DNA from 3 places in the Actinomadura formosensis genome. Region 3 is predicted to be linked to each of the others. Evidence: predicted binding sites of a transcription regulator. Region 3 holds the regulator's gene; each other region holds the start of a gene.

Region 1 (4,478 bases), 210 kb from region 3:
ATCTCGGGAGCGTCCACCGCAAGCTGGGCACCCGGAACCGGGTGGAGACGGCCGCCTGGGCGTGGGAGTCGGGCCTCATGACCTGACCCGCGGCGAACGCACGGGAAGACGGGATACGGGGCACTCGGGGGAAGGAACACGGCACTGGCACCGGAGTCGCTGAACGGCATGCCCGTGACCGTCCTGGTCATCTGGGGTCTGTGCGGCATCGGCTGGGGCGTCGTCCTCCTGCGGCTGCGCAGCGGCCTGCACGGCCCGGCCCGCGGGGCCGCGCTGTTCGCGCACACCGCGACCCCGGTCGCCGTCGTCCTGTTCTTCTCGCTCATCGGGTTCGGTTCGCTGTACGCGACGATCGCGCTCACCGCGCAATGGTGGGCGCTGCTCGCGGTGACCGGTTTCCGCCCCGAGCGGCTGGTGGCCACGGGCGGCCTCGGCAGGCTCGCCGCCTGGGCGGCCGTCACCGCCGGCTTCGCCTGTTCGGCCGCGGAGTTCATGTTCCGCGTGTGACGATCGGTGGGCCCCGTCCGCGAACCCTCGTGAGGCCGCGGCAGTCAAACGTACGTAGTATCCGAAGCAGCTAGGCGCAAAGGCCGAGGGAGGCTGATCATGCCGTGTGCGTTGTGCGGCGACATCATCCCGACCGAGGTCGACCGGTGCCCGGCGTGCGGCGCGTGGGCGCGGCGCCGCGACTTCCGCGCGGTCGGCGTGGCCGTGTTCATGCTGCTCGGCTTCAACGCGTTCGTCGCCCTCGGTTCGGGGATCAGCCTGCTGAGGATCGCGCATCCGCTGCGCGGGGCGACGCACGACAGCTATGACGCGGTGACCACCGGCAAGGCCCTCGCCCCCTACACCGACGTGTTCACGATCGGGACGATCATGGCCACGGTCACCGGGCTGCTCTACCTGACCTGGCTGTGGCGCGCGTTCCGGCAGTCGCCCGGCCCGCACCGGCACCACCGCGCCTGGGTGCTGCTCGGCTGGTTCATGCCCGTCGTCAACCTGTGGCTGCCGCCGCGGATGGTGTACGAGGTGTGGGTCAACAGCGGCCGGTACCGGATGACCGAACGCCACGCCGCCGGGTTGGTCGTGGCGGGCTGGTGGGTGTGCGCCCTTCTCGGCCTGCTCCTCAGCCACATGTTCGCCCACGGCAGCGTCGACACCCTCGCCGACGCCCGCTTCGACGTCCACGTGGGCGTGGCGGCGGCCGCTCTCCAGGCCCTCGCCGCCGCCCTCTGCATGGCCACCGTCTTCCAGATCACCCGCCTCCAGCTCGGCCGCGAAGGCTAGGGGCGGCGCCGGAGCCGCGGCCCCGGGGACGCACGCGTCAGTCCCACATCCGGGAGAGCAGCCAGGCGCCCGAGGCCGCGTCATGGCGCAGTTCGTAGACGCCGATCTCGCTGTCCGGGGTCGCCTCGACCCGCCAGAACTCCCGCTCCCCGGCGGCCTCGCCGGCGGGCTGCTGCTCCCGCCACCAGTCACGGGTGGTGACCCAGTGCTCCAGCACCCTCCGGACGGCGTAGAGCCGGCCGCGCCAGACGAACCGGACCGGGCGGCCGTCGTTCGTCCAGACGTCCACCGGATCACCGAACACGCGTGTCATCCGCCTCACCCTCCCGCTCACCGCACGGGGGAAGGGCATGCGGCTTCGAACAAATGTTCGCATCAAAGTCTAGGGAAGCCGCCGCTCCGGGAGCAAGGCGGGGGTCAGTCCAGCAGAGCCTTGATGCGGTCGGCGGCCAGGAGGAGGTCGGTCACGTCGGCCATGCCGCCGTTCGCCCACAGGTACGACCAGCCCTCGCCGGTCGGGGTCGCGACCACCATGAGGCGGCGGCGGGTCCGCGGGCCGTAGACGACCAGCAGGGCCTGGCCGGGCCCCGCGAATCTGCAGGGCAGGCCCCGGGCCTCGATCTCACGCGCGAGCGCCACGAGGTGACGCCGGCGCACCTCGGCGATCTCTTGTCCACCGACTACAGACATCAGCCGCCTCACCGTGGTCCGAGCCGCCCCGATGACCTTGGGCGATCATCCGGCGACGAATGGTGACCGGTTCTCAGCATGACTCGAAAAACGCGGTTGTGCAGGGAGAATCCGCAGAGTGGGACGGCCGGTACGGCATTCTCACGATCCTGGTGCCCGGAATGAGAGTGAAGCGTGTTCTCCCGGTGCGCCAATTACCGTGGAAGGTGTCTTCCGGTGGCCGGAACCCGCCCTGCATGCGGAGGCTCCGTCCGTGATAGAAGCCTCTGTGAGCCGGGCGGCCCGTGCCCGTGTCAGGCGGATAGAAGGAGCGAGCCGATGAGCGCCGTCTCTGCCGGCGACCCGTCAGGCCCCACATCAGGCCGCACGTCAGGCCGCGTCCCGGCGCCGGACCGCGCGCTGGCCGGGCTTCGCGAGCGCAAGAAGCAGCGGACCCGGCTCGCGCTCATCGACGCCGCCCTCGAACTGTTCCTCGCCAAGGGCTACGAGGCCACGACGATCGACGAGATCGTGGCGGCGGTGGAGGTGTCGCAACGGACGTTCTTCCGTTACTTCGCCACCAAGGAGGATGTGGTCACGAGTTTCCTGACCGAGCACGACCAGATCCTCGCGGACGCGCTGGCGGCCCGCCCGCCCGGGGAGCGGCCGTTCACCGCGCTGTTCGAGTCGATGCGCGTGGTGCTGCAGACCATCGCGGAGGGCGCCCCCGCGGACGGCGTCCGGTTCCGCCGCGTCCGCCAGGTGATCGAAAGGACGCCGTCGCTGATGGCGGCGCAGATGGCGCGGTACTCGGCGGCCGCGGAGGCGCTCGCCGCGCAGATCGCGCGGCGCGAGGGCGTCGACCTGGAGCACGACCTGCGACCGCGGATCGTCGTCGCGTTCTACCTGGCCGCGGTCAAGGTCGCGTTCGAGGACTGCGCCCGCCAGGACATCTGGGACGCCGGGACGGTCGCGGCCCGGGTGGAGGAGGCCGTCGCGCTCGTCGGCCGGACGATGCGCGACTGGGTTTGACCGCCGCGCGGGTGGAATAACCGCCGCCGGCCCCCGGTTTTTCGAGATCGTCATTTCCGAGCCGCAGGAGGACGACATGCGCGCGATCGTCATCACCGAACACGGCGGACCCGAGGTCCTGACGCCGGCGGACCGTCCCGACCCGGAGCCGGGCCCCGGCGAGGTGCTGATCGACGTGGCGGCGGCCGGCGTCAACTTCATCGATGTCTACTACCGGACGGGCGCCTACCCGCAGGAACTCCCGTACACGCCGGGTGTGGAGGCGGCGGGGACGGTCGCGGCGGTCGGCGGCGGCGTCCGCGAGTTCTCGGTCGGCGACCGCGTGGCCTGGGCCAACATCCAGGGCGGCTATGCGGAGAAGGCCGTCATCCCGGCGGACAAGGTCGTCCCCGTGCCGGGCGGCGTCGGGCTTGAGGACGCGGCGGCGTCGCTGCTGCAGGGCATGACCGCGCACTACCTGACCCGTTCGACCTATCCCGTCCAGGCGGGCGACACCGTCCTCGTGCACGCGGCGGCGGGCGGGATGGGCCTGCTGCTCACCCAGACGGCGAAGGCCCTCGGCGCCCGCGTCATCGGGACGGCGTCCACCCCGGAGAAGGAGAAGCTCGCCAAGGACGCGGGCGCGGACGTCACGATGGGATACGACGGTTTCGCCGCCCGGGTCAGGGAGCTGACCGGCGGCGAGGGGGTCGCCGCCGTGTACGACGGTGTCGGGGCACCCACGTTCGACGGAAGCCTGGCGAGCCTGCGGCGGCGCGGCACGCTGGCGCTGTACGGGTCGGCGGGCGGCGCGGTGCCGCCGTTCGACCCGCAGCGGCTCAACAAGGCCGGTTCGGTCTACCTGACGCGGCCGTCCCTCGTCCACTTCGTCGAGAAGCGCGAAGAGCTGCTGGAGCGGGCCGCCGAGGTCTACGGCTGGATCGGATCCGGCGCGGTGAAGCTGCATGTCGGGCACCGCTACGACCTCGCCGACGCCCGCACCGCGCACGCCGATCTGGAGGCGCGGCGCAGCACCGGCAAGCTCCTGCTGATCCCCTGACCGGCCCACCGGGGCCCGCCCGCTCCCTTAGGCTGGACGGCAGAGACGATCTTCCAAGGAGTGCCGCCCCCCATGACGACGACCGCCGCCGGACCGCTCGAGCGCGACGAACCCCGCGTCCTCGGCCCCTACCGCCTGCTCGGGCGGCTCGGCCGCGGCGGCATGGGGACCGTCTACCTGGGCGCCGAGCCCGACGGGCGCCGGGTCGCGGTGAAGGTCGTCAACCGGGACCTCGCCGGGGAGCCCGCGTTCCTCGACCGGTTCCGCCGCGAGGTGACCGCCGCACGGCGCGTCCACCGGTTCTGCACCGCGCCCGTGATCGACGCCGAACTCGACCAGGACCCGCCCTACATCGTCACCGAGTACATCGACGGGCCGAGCGTGGAGCGTGCCGTCGCCGAGCGCGGCCCGCTGCCCGGCTCCGACCTGGAGGGCCTCGCGGTCGGGGTCG
Region 2 (4,478 bases), 2.6 Mb from region 3:
TCCCTGATGCCGAGGCCGGCCGCTTCATCGTGGACCACCCACGCCCCCAGCACCGGGTGCTCGCCATCGAAGTCCGGCAGCGGGCAGAACTCCTGGAAGACGAACCCTTCCGTGCCGTAGTCGCCCTCGGTTCGCTGCTCGGTTCCGTCCGGCAGGACGATGCGCATGCTCGCCCCCTCCCGCCCCAGCAGCGGCTTCTGCACGTAGGACGTGAGGTCCGAGGGTGTGTTCAGGTAGGCCGGCAGCAGGTTGGGGTGCCCGGGGAAGAGCTCCCACAGCAGGACGAGCAGCGCCTTGTTCGACAGCACCATCTTCCAGATCGGCTCTATCCACGACGTGGGCGCTCCCGGAATGTTCTTCCCGAACGGCTCGGCGACGATCCACTCCCACGGGTAGAGCTTGCAGAGCGTCCCGATCTCCCGCTCGTCCAGGTCCACGAAACGCCCGCGTGCGGAGTCCCAGCCGATGTCCTCCATGGCGATCGCCATGCCCGGCAGGCCGGCCTCCTCGGCCGTCTCCTGCATGTAGGCGATCGTCATGACCTCCTCACCGGTCTCGTCATCGGCCGTCCAGGCGAAATGGACCGGCCCCCCGCCCGCGGCCGGAGCGATCTCCTTCCAGCGGGCCACGAGCCGCTCGTGAATGGAGTTCCACTGGTCGTCCCCCGGATGGGTGTCCTGCAGCCAGTGCCACTGGACGACGGAGCTCTCGACCAGGGCCGTCGGAGTGTCGGCGTTGTACTCCAGGAGCTTGGGCGGGCCCTGGCCGTCGTAACGCAGATCGAACCGCCCGTACAGGTGCGGATCGCCGCGCCGCCACGACTCCTCGATCAGCGGCGCCACCCAGCCGGGGATGCCGAGAGCGTGGTAGCGGCCGGTGGACACGACGTGCTCGACCACGTCCAGGCACATCCGGTGCAGCTCTTCGACGGCCGTTTCAAGGGCCAGTACCTCGATCATGTCGAAGACGTAGTGCACGGACTCGTCCCAGTAGGGCCGGGTCAGGTACTCGGGGTGCGCGGTGCGGTGGAAGGCCAGGCCGTGCGCCTCGATCTTCTCCGCCCAGCCGTCACGCGGCGTCGAACGCATACGGTGCACGGGTCAGCCTCCGCTCCGGCCGCTGCCGCCGAACCCGCCACGGCTCAGCGTCCGCCCGCTGCTCGACTTGATCTTCCCGTCGGGCCGGATGCCGCTGCCGCCGGACGCGAACCCGGAGGTGCTCTTCCCGCCGTAGTACCAGAAGTACCGGCCGTACGCGTGGGACGTGCGGTCGATGTCGCCGGGGTCGCAGTTGCCGTCCGGGACGACCCGGTAACCGCCCCTGCCGGGCGAATTCCGATCGACGCATCGCGCCGTGGTCGAACCGGCGCCGCACGCGACGAGCGTCAGTGACAGCGCGCTCACCATTCCCACTTTCACGACGCGGGAGCTGAACCGGCGATCGGTCTCCTGTGGGGACACGGGCACACGTCCTTAGTCAAGCATCAGTGATCAGGCAGCCTAGAACTGCGGATCATGAGACGGAAGAGGCATGTGTCCCGGTTCCGCGCCGACCGGTCATTCGGGTACGGGCAGGTGGGCGTAGAGATCCATCGCGTCCACCGACGACGGCAGATCGCTGACCTGACCGTCGCCGACCTCCACCACGCGCCATGCGCCGTCCGTGCGGCGGGCCAGGTCGGTGGTGATGAAACGGCAGCCGAGCGCGCGGACGGCCGGCGCCACGGCGTCCACGTCCGGATCGAGTTCCACATCAGGGCTGTCGGGATGCGGGCCCACCAGGGCGGGCTCGCCGTCCACCCACCACACGCGCGCCTCACCCTCGCCGTCGTACTCCTCGAACTCGCGCACGACGAGGCCGCCCGCCAGATGGTCGTCCCGTAGCGCGACCATCTTGGACGCGACGTCGTGCAGCCGTGCGAGGTTCTTCACGTCGGGGACGAAGCACGCCTCCTCCCACTCGTGCTTGCACGACTTCACGTAGTCCTTGACCACGGCCGGGCCGCCGCGCAGCGAACGGACGAGCTCCTCCAGTTCATGGAGGGCACCGGGGTCCTGCCCCGGGCCGAGGGGCCGCCACACGCTGTGCGGGGTGAGCCCCGCGAACGTCTCATGCCAGCCCGGCAGCTCGTGCGCGCGCCTGTAGTCGTCCGGATGCGTCAGCAGGACCGTCCCGCGCCGCTTCAAGGCGGCGGCCATCGCGCCGTACTCCTCCGCCGAGAGCATCCAGCCGCGATACCAGGCGGGCCCCAGGCCGGAGGGCACCGCGCCGACGGCGTCCTCTGCGTCGCCGCGCCGCAGCGCGTCGTGGTCGATCAGGGCGATCTCGCCGTAGTGGTCCCGCACGGCGGCGGCCTCGCGGGAGAAGTGGGGGTCAACGCGCCGGGGATGGAGCGGATCGACGCAGAAGAGGACGGTCAGCGTCATGTTCGGAACCCTCCGTGGACTGCGCCAGCGTACGGGGTCGGGACCAGAGAGCGCACGGCCATTCATGCTCGAATCGGCATAACGAGCGATGATCGAACGGATGTTCGGTAAGCTGGTCTCTGACGCGCGGCGTCGTCCATGGCGGTGCCGTCCATGGCGGCGTCGTCCACAATTGCGCGGGGGCTCGAAAAGTGTCGGTGGCCCGCCGTAACGTCGCCCTCGACAGCGCAAAGCAGCGGCCGAGAAGCCGACAGTCACGACGAGAAGGACATCTCATGGCAGCGAACGACCGGGAGAAGGCTCTCGAGACCGCACTCGCCCAGATCGAGCGGCAGTTCGGCAAGGGGTCGGTCATGCGGATGGGCGAGGAGGCGCGGGCGCCCGTCGAGGTGATCCCCACCGGCGCGATCTCCCTCGACATCGCGCTCGGCATCGGCGGCCTCCCGCGCGGGCGCGTCGTCGAGGTCTACGGCCCCGAGGGCTCCGGCAAGACCTCCATCGCGCTGCACGCGGTGGCCAGTGTCCAGAAGAAGGGCGGCATCGCCGCGTTCGTCGACGCCGAGCACGCGCTCGACCCCGAGTACGCCGCCAAGCTCGGTGTCGACATCGACGCCCTGCTGGTCTCCCAGCCCGACACCGGCGAGCAGGCCCTGGAGATCACCGACATGCTGATCCGCTCAGGCGCGATCGACATCGTCGTCATCGACTCCGTCGCCGCGCTCGTCCCGCGCGCCGAGATCGAGGGCGAGATGGGCGACAGCCACGTCGGTCTCCAGGCCCGCCTCATGTCCCAGGCCCTGCGCAAGCTCACCGGCGCGATCAACCAGACCAAGACAACCGCCATCTTCATCAACCAGCTCCGCGAGAAGGTCGGCGTCATGTTCGGCTCCCCGGAGACCACCACCGGGGGCCGGGCGCTGAAGTTCTACGCCTCGGTCCGGCTGGACGTCCGCCGTATCGAGACCCTCAAGGACGGCACCGAGGCCGTCGGCAACCGCGTCCGCGTCAAGGTCGTCAAGAACAAGATGGCTCCGCCCTTCCGCGTCGCCGACTTCGACCTCCTCTACGGCCAGGGCATCAGCCGCGAGGGCGGCCTGATCGACCTCGGCGTGGAGCACGGCTTCGTCCGCAAGTCCGGTGCCTGGTACACCTACGACGGCGACCAGCTCGGCCAGGGCAAGGAGAACGCCCGCAACTTCCTCAAGGCCAACCCCGACATGGCCGACGGCATCGAGAAGAAGATCAAGGAGAAGCTGGGCATCGGTCCCAAGGTCGACAAGGAGGCCGAGCCCGCCCCGGCCGCCGCGCCGCCCGCGCCCCCGGCTCCGGCCGCCGCCGGCCGGACCACCGCCGCGAAAAGGGGGGCGAAGGCCACCAAGACGGGTGATTCATAACCAAGAATCCGCGGCGGTGGGTGACTCTTGACGAAGGGTGAGCGATGATCTCGTATGCAGGGCGGCGGCGCCTCACCCGGCACCGCGCGATCGGTGCACGGACCTTCCCCGGCGGCGCCGCCGCTCCCACGGCCGCATGAGCGATCCCGAGGCCAGGGCCCGCGAGATCTGCCTGCGTCTGCTGTCGGCGTCGCCCCGCACGCGGGCCCAGCTCGCGAGCGCCCTGCGCCGCAAGGACATCCCGGACGAGGTGGCCGAACGGGTCCTCTCCCGCTTCACCGACGTCGGCCTCATCGACGATGAGGCGTTCGCGCGGGCCTGGGTCCGGTCCCGGCATGCCGGCCGCGGCCTGGCCAGGCGAGCCCTGGCCGCCGAGCTTCGCCGCCGCGGCGTGGCCGAGGACACCGTCGACGAAGCCGTCGAGTCCCTGGACCCCGCCGAGGAGGAGGAAACCGCCCGCGCCCTGGTTCACCGCAAACTCCCGGCCACCAGGGGCGCCGACCCCGCCAAGCGCATGCGCCGCCTGGTGGGCATGCTCGCCCGCAAGGGCTACCCGCCCGGCCTCTCCTACCGGGTGGTCAAAGAGGCGCTGGCCGAAGAGAGCACCGACCTGGAGACCATCCCCGACGACGCCTTCGACTGACCACCTTCCATACGG
Region 3 (4,478 bases):
AGACCGTCCTGGCCAACGAGCAGGTCGTCGGCGGGCACTGCGAACGCTGCGGCGCGCTGGTCGAAAAGCGCGTGCTGACCCAGTGGTACTTCAAGATCACCGACTATGCGGACCGGCTGCTGGACGACATGGAGCAGCTGGAGGGCAGGTGGCCCGAGCGCGTCCTGCTGATGCAGCGCAACTGGATCGGCCGCTCCACCGGCGCCGACGTCGACTTCGTCATCGAAGGACGCGACGAGCCCGTCACCGTCTACACCACCCGCCCCGACACCCTGTACGGCGCGACGTTCATGGTCGTCGCCGCCGACGCCCCGCTGGCCGAGGAGATCTGCCACCCCGACCAGCGGACCGCGTTCGAGGCGTACCGCGAGGAGGTCTCCCGCGAAAGCGAGATCGAGCGCCTGTCGACCGAGCGGGAGAAGACCGGCGTGTTCCTGGGCCGCTACGCGGTCAACCCGGTCAACGGCGAGCGGCTGCCCGTCTGGGCCTCCGACTACGTGCTGGCCGAGTACGGGCACGGCGCGATCATGGCGGTCCCGGCGCACGACCAGCGCGACCTGGACTTCGCGCTGAAGTTCGGCCTGCCCGTCCGCGTCGTCGTCGAGACCGGGCTGGCCGACCCGGCCGAGACCGGCGTCGCCACCCCCGGCGACGGCGCGATCGTCAACTCCGGGCCGATCGACGGGCTGACCAAGGCCGACGGCATCGCCCGCATCATCGAGATCCTGGAGGGGCGCGGCACCGGCCGCGCGTCGGTGAACTTCCGGCTGCGCGACTGGCTGGTGTCCCGGCAGCGGTTCTGGGGCTGCCCGATCCCGGTCGTCCACTGCGAGGCGTGCGGGGAGGTCCCCGTCCCCGACGAGCAGCTGCCGGTGACGCTGCCCGAGGGGCTGCGCGGCGCCGACCTGGCGCCCAAGGGCACCTCGCCGCTGGCCGCCGCGGCCGACTGGGTGAACGTCGAGTGCCCCAAGTGCGGCGGCGCCGCCACCCGCGACACCGACACCATGGACACGTTCGTCGACTCGTCCTGGTACTACTTCCGGTACTGCTCGCCCGGCTACGAGGGCGGCCCGTTCGACGTCGAGCAGGTCCGCCGGTGGATGCCGGTCGACCAGTACACCGGCGGTGTCGAGCACGCCATCCTGCACCTGCTGTACAGCCGGTTCTTCACCAAGGTCCTGTACGACATGGGCATGGTCGAGTTCACCGAGCCGTTCCGCCGGCTGCTGAACCAGGGCCAGGTGATCAACCAGGGCAAGGCGATGTCGAAGTCGCTGGGCAACGGCGTCGACCTGGGCGAGCAGATCGCCGAGTTCGGGGTGGACGTCGTCAGGCTGGCGATCCTGTTCTCCGGCCCGCCCGAGGACGACATCGACTGGGCGGACGTGTCGCCGCACGGCATGGCGAAGTTCCTGTCCCGCGTGCACCGCATCGCGACCGAGGTCTCCTCGGCGCCGGGCGCCGACTCCGCATCCGGTGACACGGCGCTGCGCCGCGCCACCGCCCGCACCATCGACGAGGTCACCACGCTGGTCGAGACGGAGCGGTTCAATGTGGCGATCGCGCGGATCATGGAACTGGTCACCGCGACCCGCAAGGCCATCGACTCCGGCCCCGGCCCGGCCGACCCGGCCGTCCGGGAGGCCGCCGAAACGATCGCGGTCCTGCTGTCGCTGTTCGCGCCCTACACCGCCGACGAGGCGTGGGAACTGCTGGGACGCACCGCACCGGTGATCCGCGCGGGCTGGCCGTCCGCCGACCCGGCGCTGCTGGTGGAGGAGTCGGTCACCTGTGTCGTCCAGATCGCCGGCAAGGTCCGCGACCGGCTGGAGGTCGCGCCCGGCATCGCCGACGAAGAGCTGGAGCGCAAGGCCCTGGCCTCGGCCAAGATTCGGGACGCCCTGGGCGGCGCCGAGATTCTCAAGATCATCGTCCGTGCACCCAAGATCGTCAACATCGTTCCCAAGCGCTGACCGGGCACGCCGAAACGGCCGCCGGAACCGTCCGGCGGCCGTTTCGGCGGGCGTGTCACATCTTGCGGAGGACCGCCACGACCCGGCCGAGGACCGAGGCCTCGTCGCCGGCGATCGGCTCGTAGGCCGGGTTCTGCGGCATCAGCCAGATGTGGCCGTCGTCGCGGCGCTTGAACGTCTTCACCGTGGCCTCGCCGTCGATCATGGCGGCCACGATGTCGCCCTGCTCGGCCACCGGCTGCTGCCGCACGACCACCCAGTCGCCGTCCGCGATCGCGGCGTCGATCATCGAGTCGCCGGTGACCTTCAGCAGGAAGTGGGTGCCCTCGCCGACGAGCTGCTTCGGCAGCGTGAACACGTCCTCGACGGCCTCCTCGGCGAGGATCGGCCCACCGGCGGCGATCCGGCCGACGAGCGGCACGTACGCGGGCGCGGGCCGTGCCGCGGCCGGCCGGCCCGTGGCGGTGTCGTAGGGCTCCTCGTCCGTGCGCACCGGCGTCGCGCCCGGCACCCGGACCTCGACCGCGCGCGGCCGGTTGGGATCGCGCCGCAGGAAGCCCTTGCGCTGAAGCGACCTGAGCTGGTGGGACACGCTGGAGGTACTGGTCAGCCCCACGGCCTCGCCGATCTCGCGCATCGACGGCGGATACCCCCGGCGCTGCACCGAGTCGCGGATCACCTCCAGCACCATGCGCTGCCGCTGGGTCAGGCCCGTCTCGTCCATCGGCCCGTCGGGCAGCTGCCGGACCTTGCTCATCGCTCGTCGCCTCCCGGGCGCCTCGATCGGTCACTCCTCGTCATGGAACGCTATCGCGTCCCGGCCAAATGATCAAACAATTGTTCGAAGATGCACTCGCTTTTTCTGGCCTTCCCTTGATAGAACATCGTACAGGCGTTCGATCGAAAATTCATTCGACGTCGAGGAGCGGAGATGCCCGGTTCCCCGCACAGTGACCACGTCCCGATCCGGCTGACCCGGCGCGGCCGCGCCGTCGTGGTCGCCTTCGCCGCCGCCGTCACCCTCGCCGCCCTCTGGGCCACCGTCGGGCCCGGTGCCTTCGCCGGTTCGCGCGAGAGCCGCCACGGCCCGTCCCGTCCCGCGAGAACCGTGGTCGTCGAACCCGGCGAGACCCTCTGGGACATCGCCTCCGCCGCCGACCCCGGCGGCGACCCCCGGCGCGCCGTCCAGCGGATCATGGACCTCAACGGCCTGGGCGGCGACCCCACCGTCCACCCCGGCCAGGAGATCCGCCTTCCCGCCGGCTGACCCGCGCACCGAATCCGGCCGGGTGTTCCGCGATCGCGGCGGACGCCGTGCCGCGACACGCCGGGACGGAAAATCGGGACCGGTGAGATGACCTGCGCGGACGTGTCGGGGGTGACCCGTGAGGCGCCTGATCAGGTTGCGAACCCTTGTGCCGAGCCGTACGGTTGACCACAACATCTAGTAGTCACATCGATGTAGTTCCCTATATATGGCACTCACATCGGTGTAACTCGTTTTCGTCAGGGGAGGAATCAAGCGTGCACTGCCCGTTCTGCCGCAACCCTGACACCAAAGTGATCGACAGCCGTTCGACCGACGACGGCGCCGCGATTCGGCGCCGCCGCTCGTGCGCCGAATGCGGCAAGCGATTCACGACGCAGGAGAATGTGCTCGTCATGGTGGCCAAGCGCAGCGGCGTCACCGAGCCGTTCTCCCGAGAAAAGATCATCGCCGGTGTGCGCAGGGCCTGCCAGGGCCGACCGGTGGACGAAGATGCGCTCGCGAAGCTGGGACAGCGGGTCGAAGAGGCGATCAGGTCGTCCGGATCCGCGGAAATCCCCTCGCACGAGATCGGCCTCGCGATCCTGGGGCCGCTCGGCGAACTCGATGAGGTCGCCTATCTGCGATTCGCCTCGGTCTACCGGAGCTTCGAGTCGCTGGACGACTTCGCCAAGGAGATCGAAGCACTGCGGAAGGCCGGTTCCTCGGGGGAGCCCGGCCCGTCCCGGTAGGGACGGTTCCAGAAACACACGCCAGCACATGTAAAGGCGCTTCCGCGCGGGCATGGCCCGTGCGGCGGCGCGGTTGTTCCTGAGCTGGGCCCGGCGGGAGGGCCCGAGAAGGGGGAAGGCCATGACGGAGACGGTGAGCGGCTCGCCGACGCGGCGCGGCAAGGGGGGCCGCAAAGGGCTGAAGGTCGAGCGCATTTTCACCACGCCCGGCGTGCACCCGTACGACGAGATGCGCTGGGAACGTCGTGACGTCGTCATGACCAACTGGCGCGACGGCTCGGTGAACTTCGAGCAGCGGGGCGTCGAGTTCCCCGACTTCTGGTCGCTGAACGCCGTCAACATCGTCACGTCCAAGTACTTCCGCGGCGCGGTCGGCACCCCGCAGCGGGAATGGAGCCTGAAGCAGCTCGTCGACCGCGTGGTGAAGGTCTACACCGAGACCGGCATCCGGGAGGGCTACTTCGCCTCCGAGGAGGACGCCGAGATCTTCGACCACGAACTGAAGTA

Evidence for each region. The regulator LexA, encoded in region 3, represses DNA repair genes until DNA is damaged. The targets are predictions, from matches to a motif close to TCGAACANNTGTTCGA.
Region 1: a site for LexA is predicted at 1,646-1,661, ahead of ACQP1N_RS24825 (DUF6504 family protein). Genes of this name have one in related genera too.
Region 2: a site for LexA is predicted at 2,519-2,534, ahead of recA (recombinase RecA). Genes of this name have one in related genera too.

Annotation. Positions count from the first base shown of each region.
Region 1 is NZ_CP192011.1:5,264,264-5,268,741, forward strand. Features, by position in the region: gene ACQP1N_RS24810 (response regulator) at 1-86, shown strand, start outside; gene ACQP1N_RS24815 (hypothetical protein) at 169-507, shown strand; gene ACQP1N_RS24820 (DUF4328 domain-containing protein) at 607-1,287, shown strand; gene ACQP1N_RS24825 (DUF6504 family protein) at 1,325-1,600, opposite strand; gene ACQP1N_RS24830 (hypothetical protein) at 1,705-1,977, opposite strand; gene ACQP1N_RS24835 (TetR family transcriptional regulator) at 2,296-2,988, shown strand; gene ACQP1N_RS24840 (quinone oxidoreductase family protein) at 3,065-4,027, shown strand; gene ACQP1N_RS24845 (DUF4389 domain-containing protein) at 4,100-4,478, shown strand, end outside.
Region 2 is NZ_CP192011.1:2,422,389-2,426,866, forward strand. Features, by position in the region: gene ACQP1N_RS11490 (glutathionylspermidine synthase family protein) at 1-1,097, opposite strand, end outside; gene ACQP1N_RS11495 (hypothetical protein) at 1,101-1,460, opposite strand; gene ACQP1N_RS11500 (ATP-grasp domain-containing protein) at 1,557-2,426, opposite strand; gene recA (recombinase RecA) at 2,702-3,820, shown strand; gene ACQP1N_RS11510 (regulatory protein RecX) at 3,957-4,463, shown strand.
Region 3 is NZ_CP192011.1:5,049,969-5,054,446, reverse strand. Features, by position in the region: gene leuS (leucine--tRNA ligase) at 1-1,973, shown strand, start outside; gene lexA (transcriptional repressor LexA) at 2,029-2,730, opposite strand; gene ACQP1N_RS23845 (LysM peptidoglycan-binding domain-containing protein) at 2,905-3,240, shown strand; gene nrdR (transcriptional regulator NrdR) at 3,498-3,971, shown strand; gene ACQP1N_RS23835 (vitamin B12-dependent ribonucleotide reductase) at 4,093-4,478, shown strand, end outside.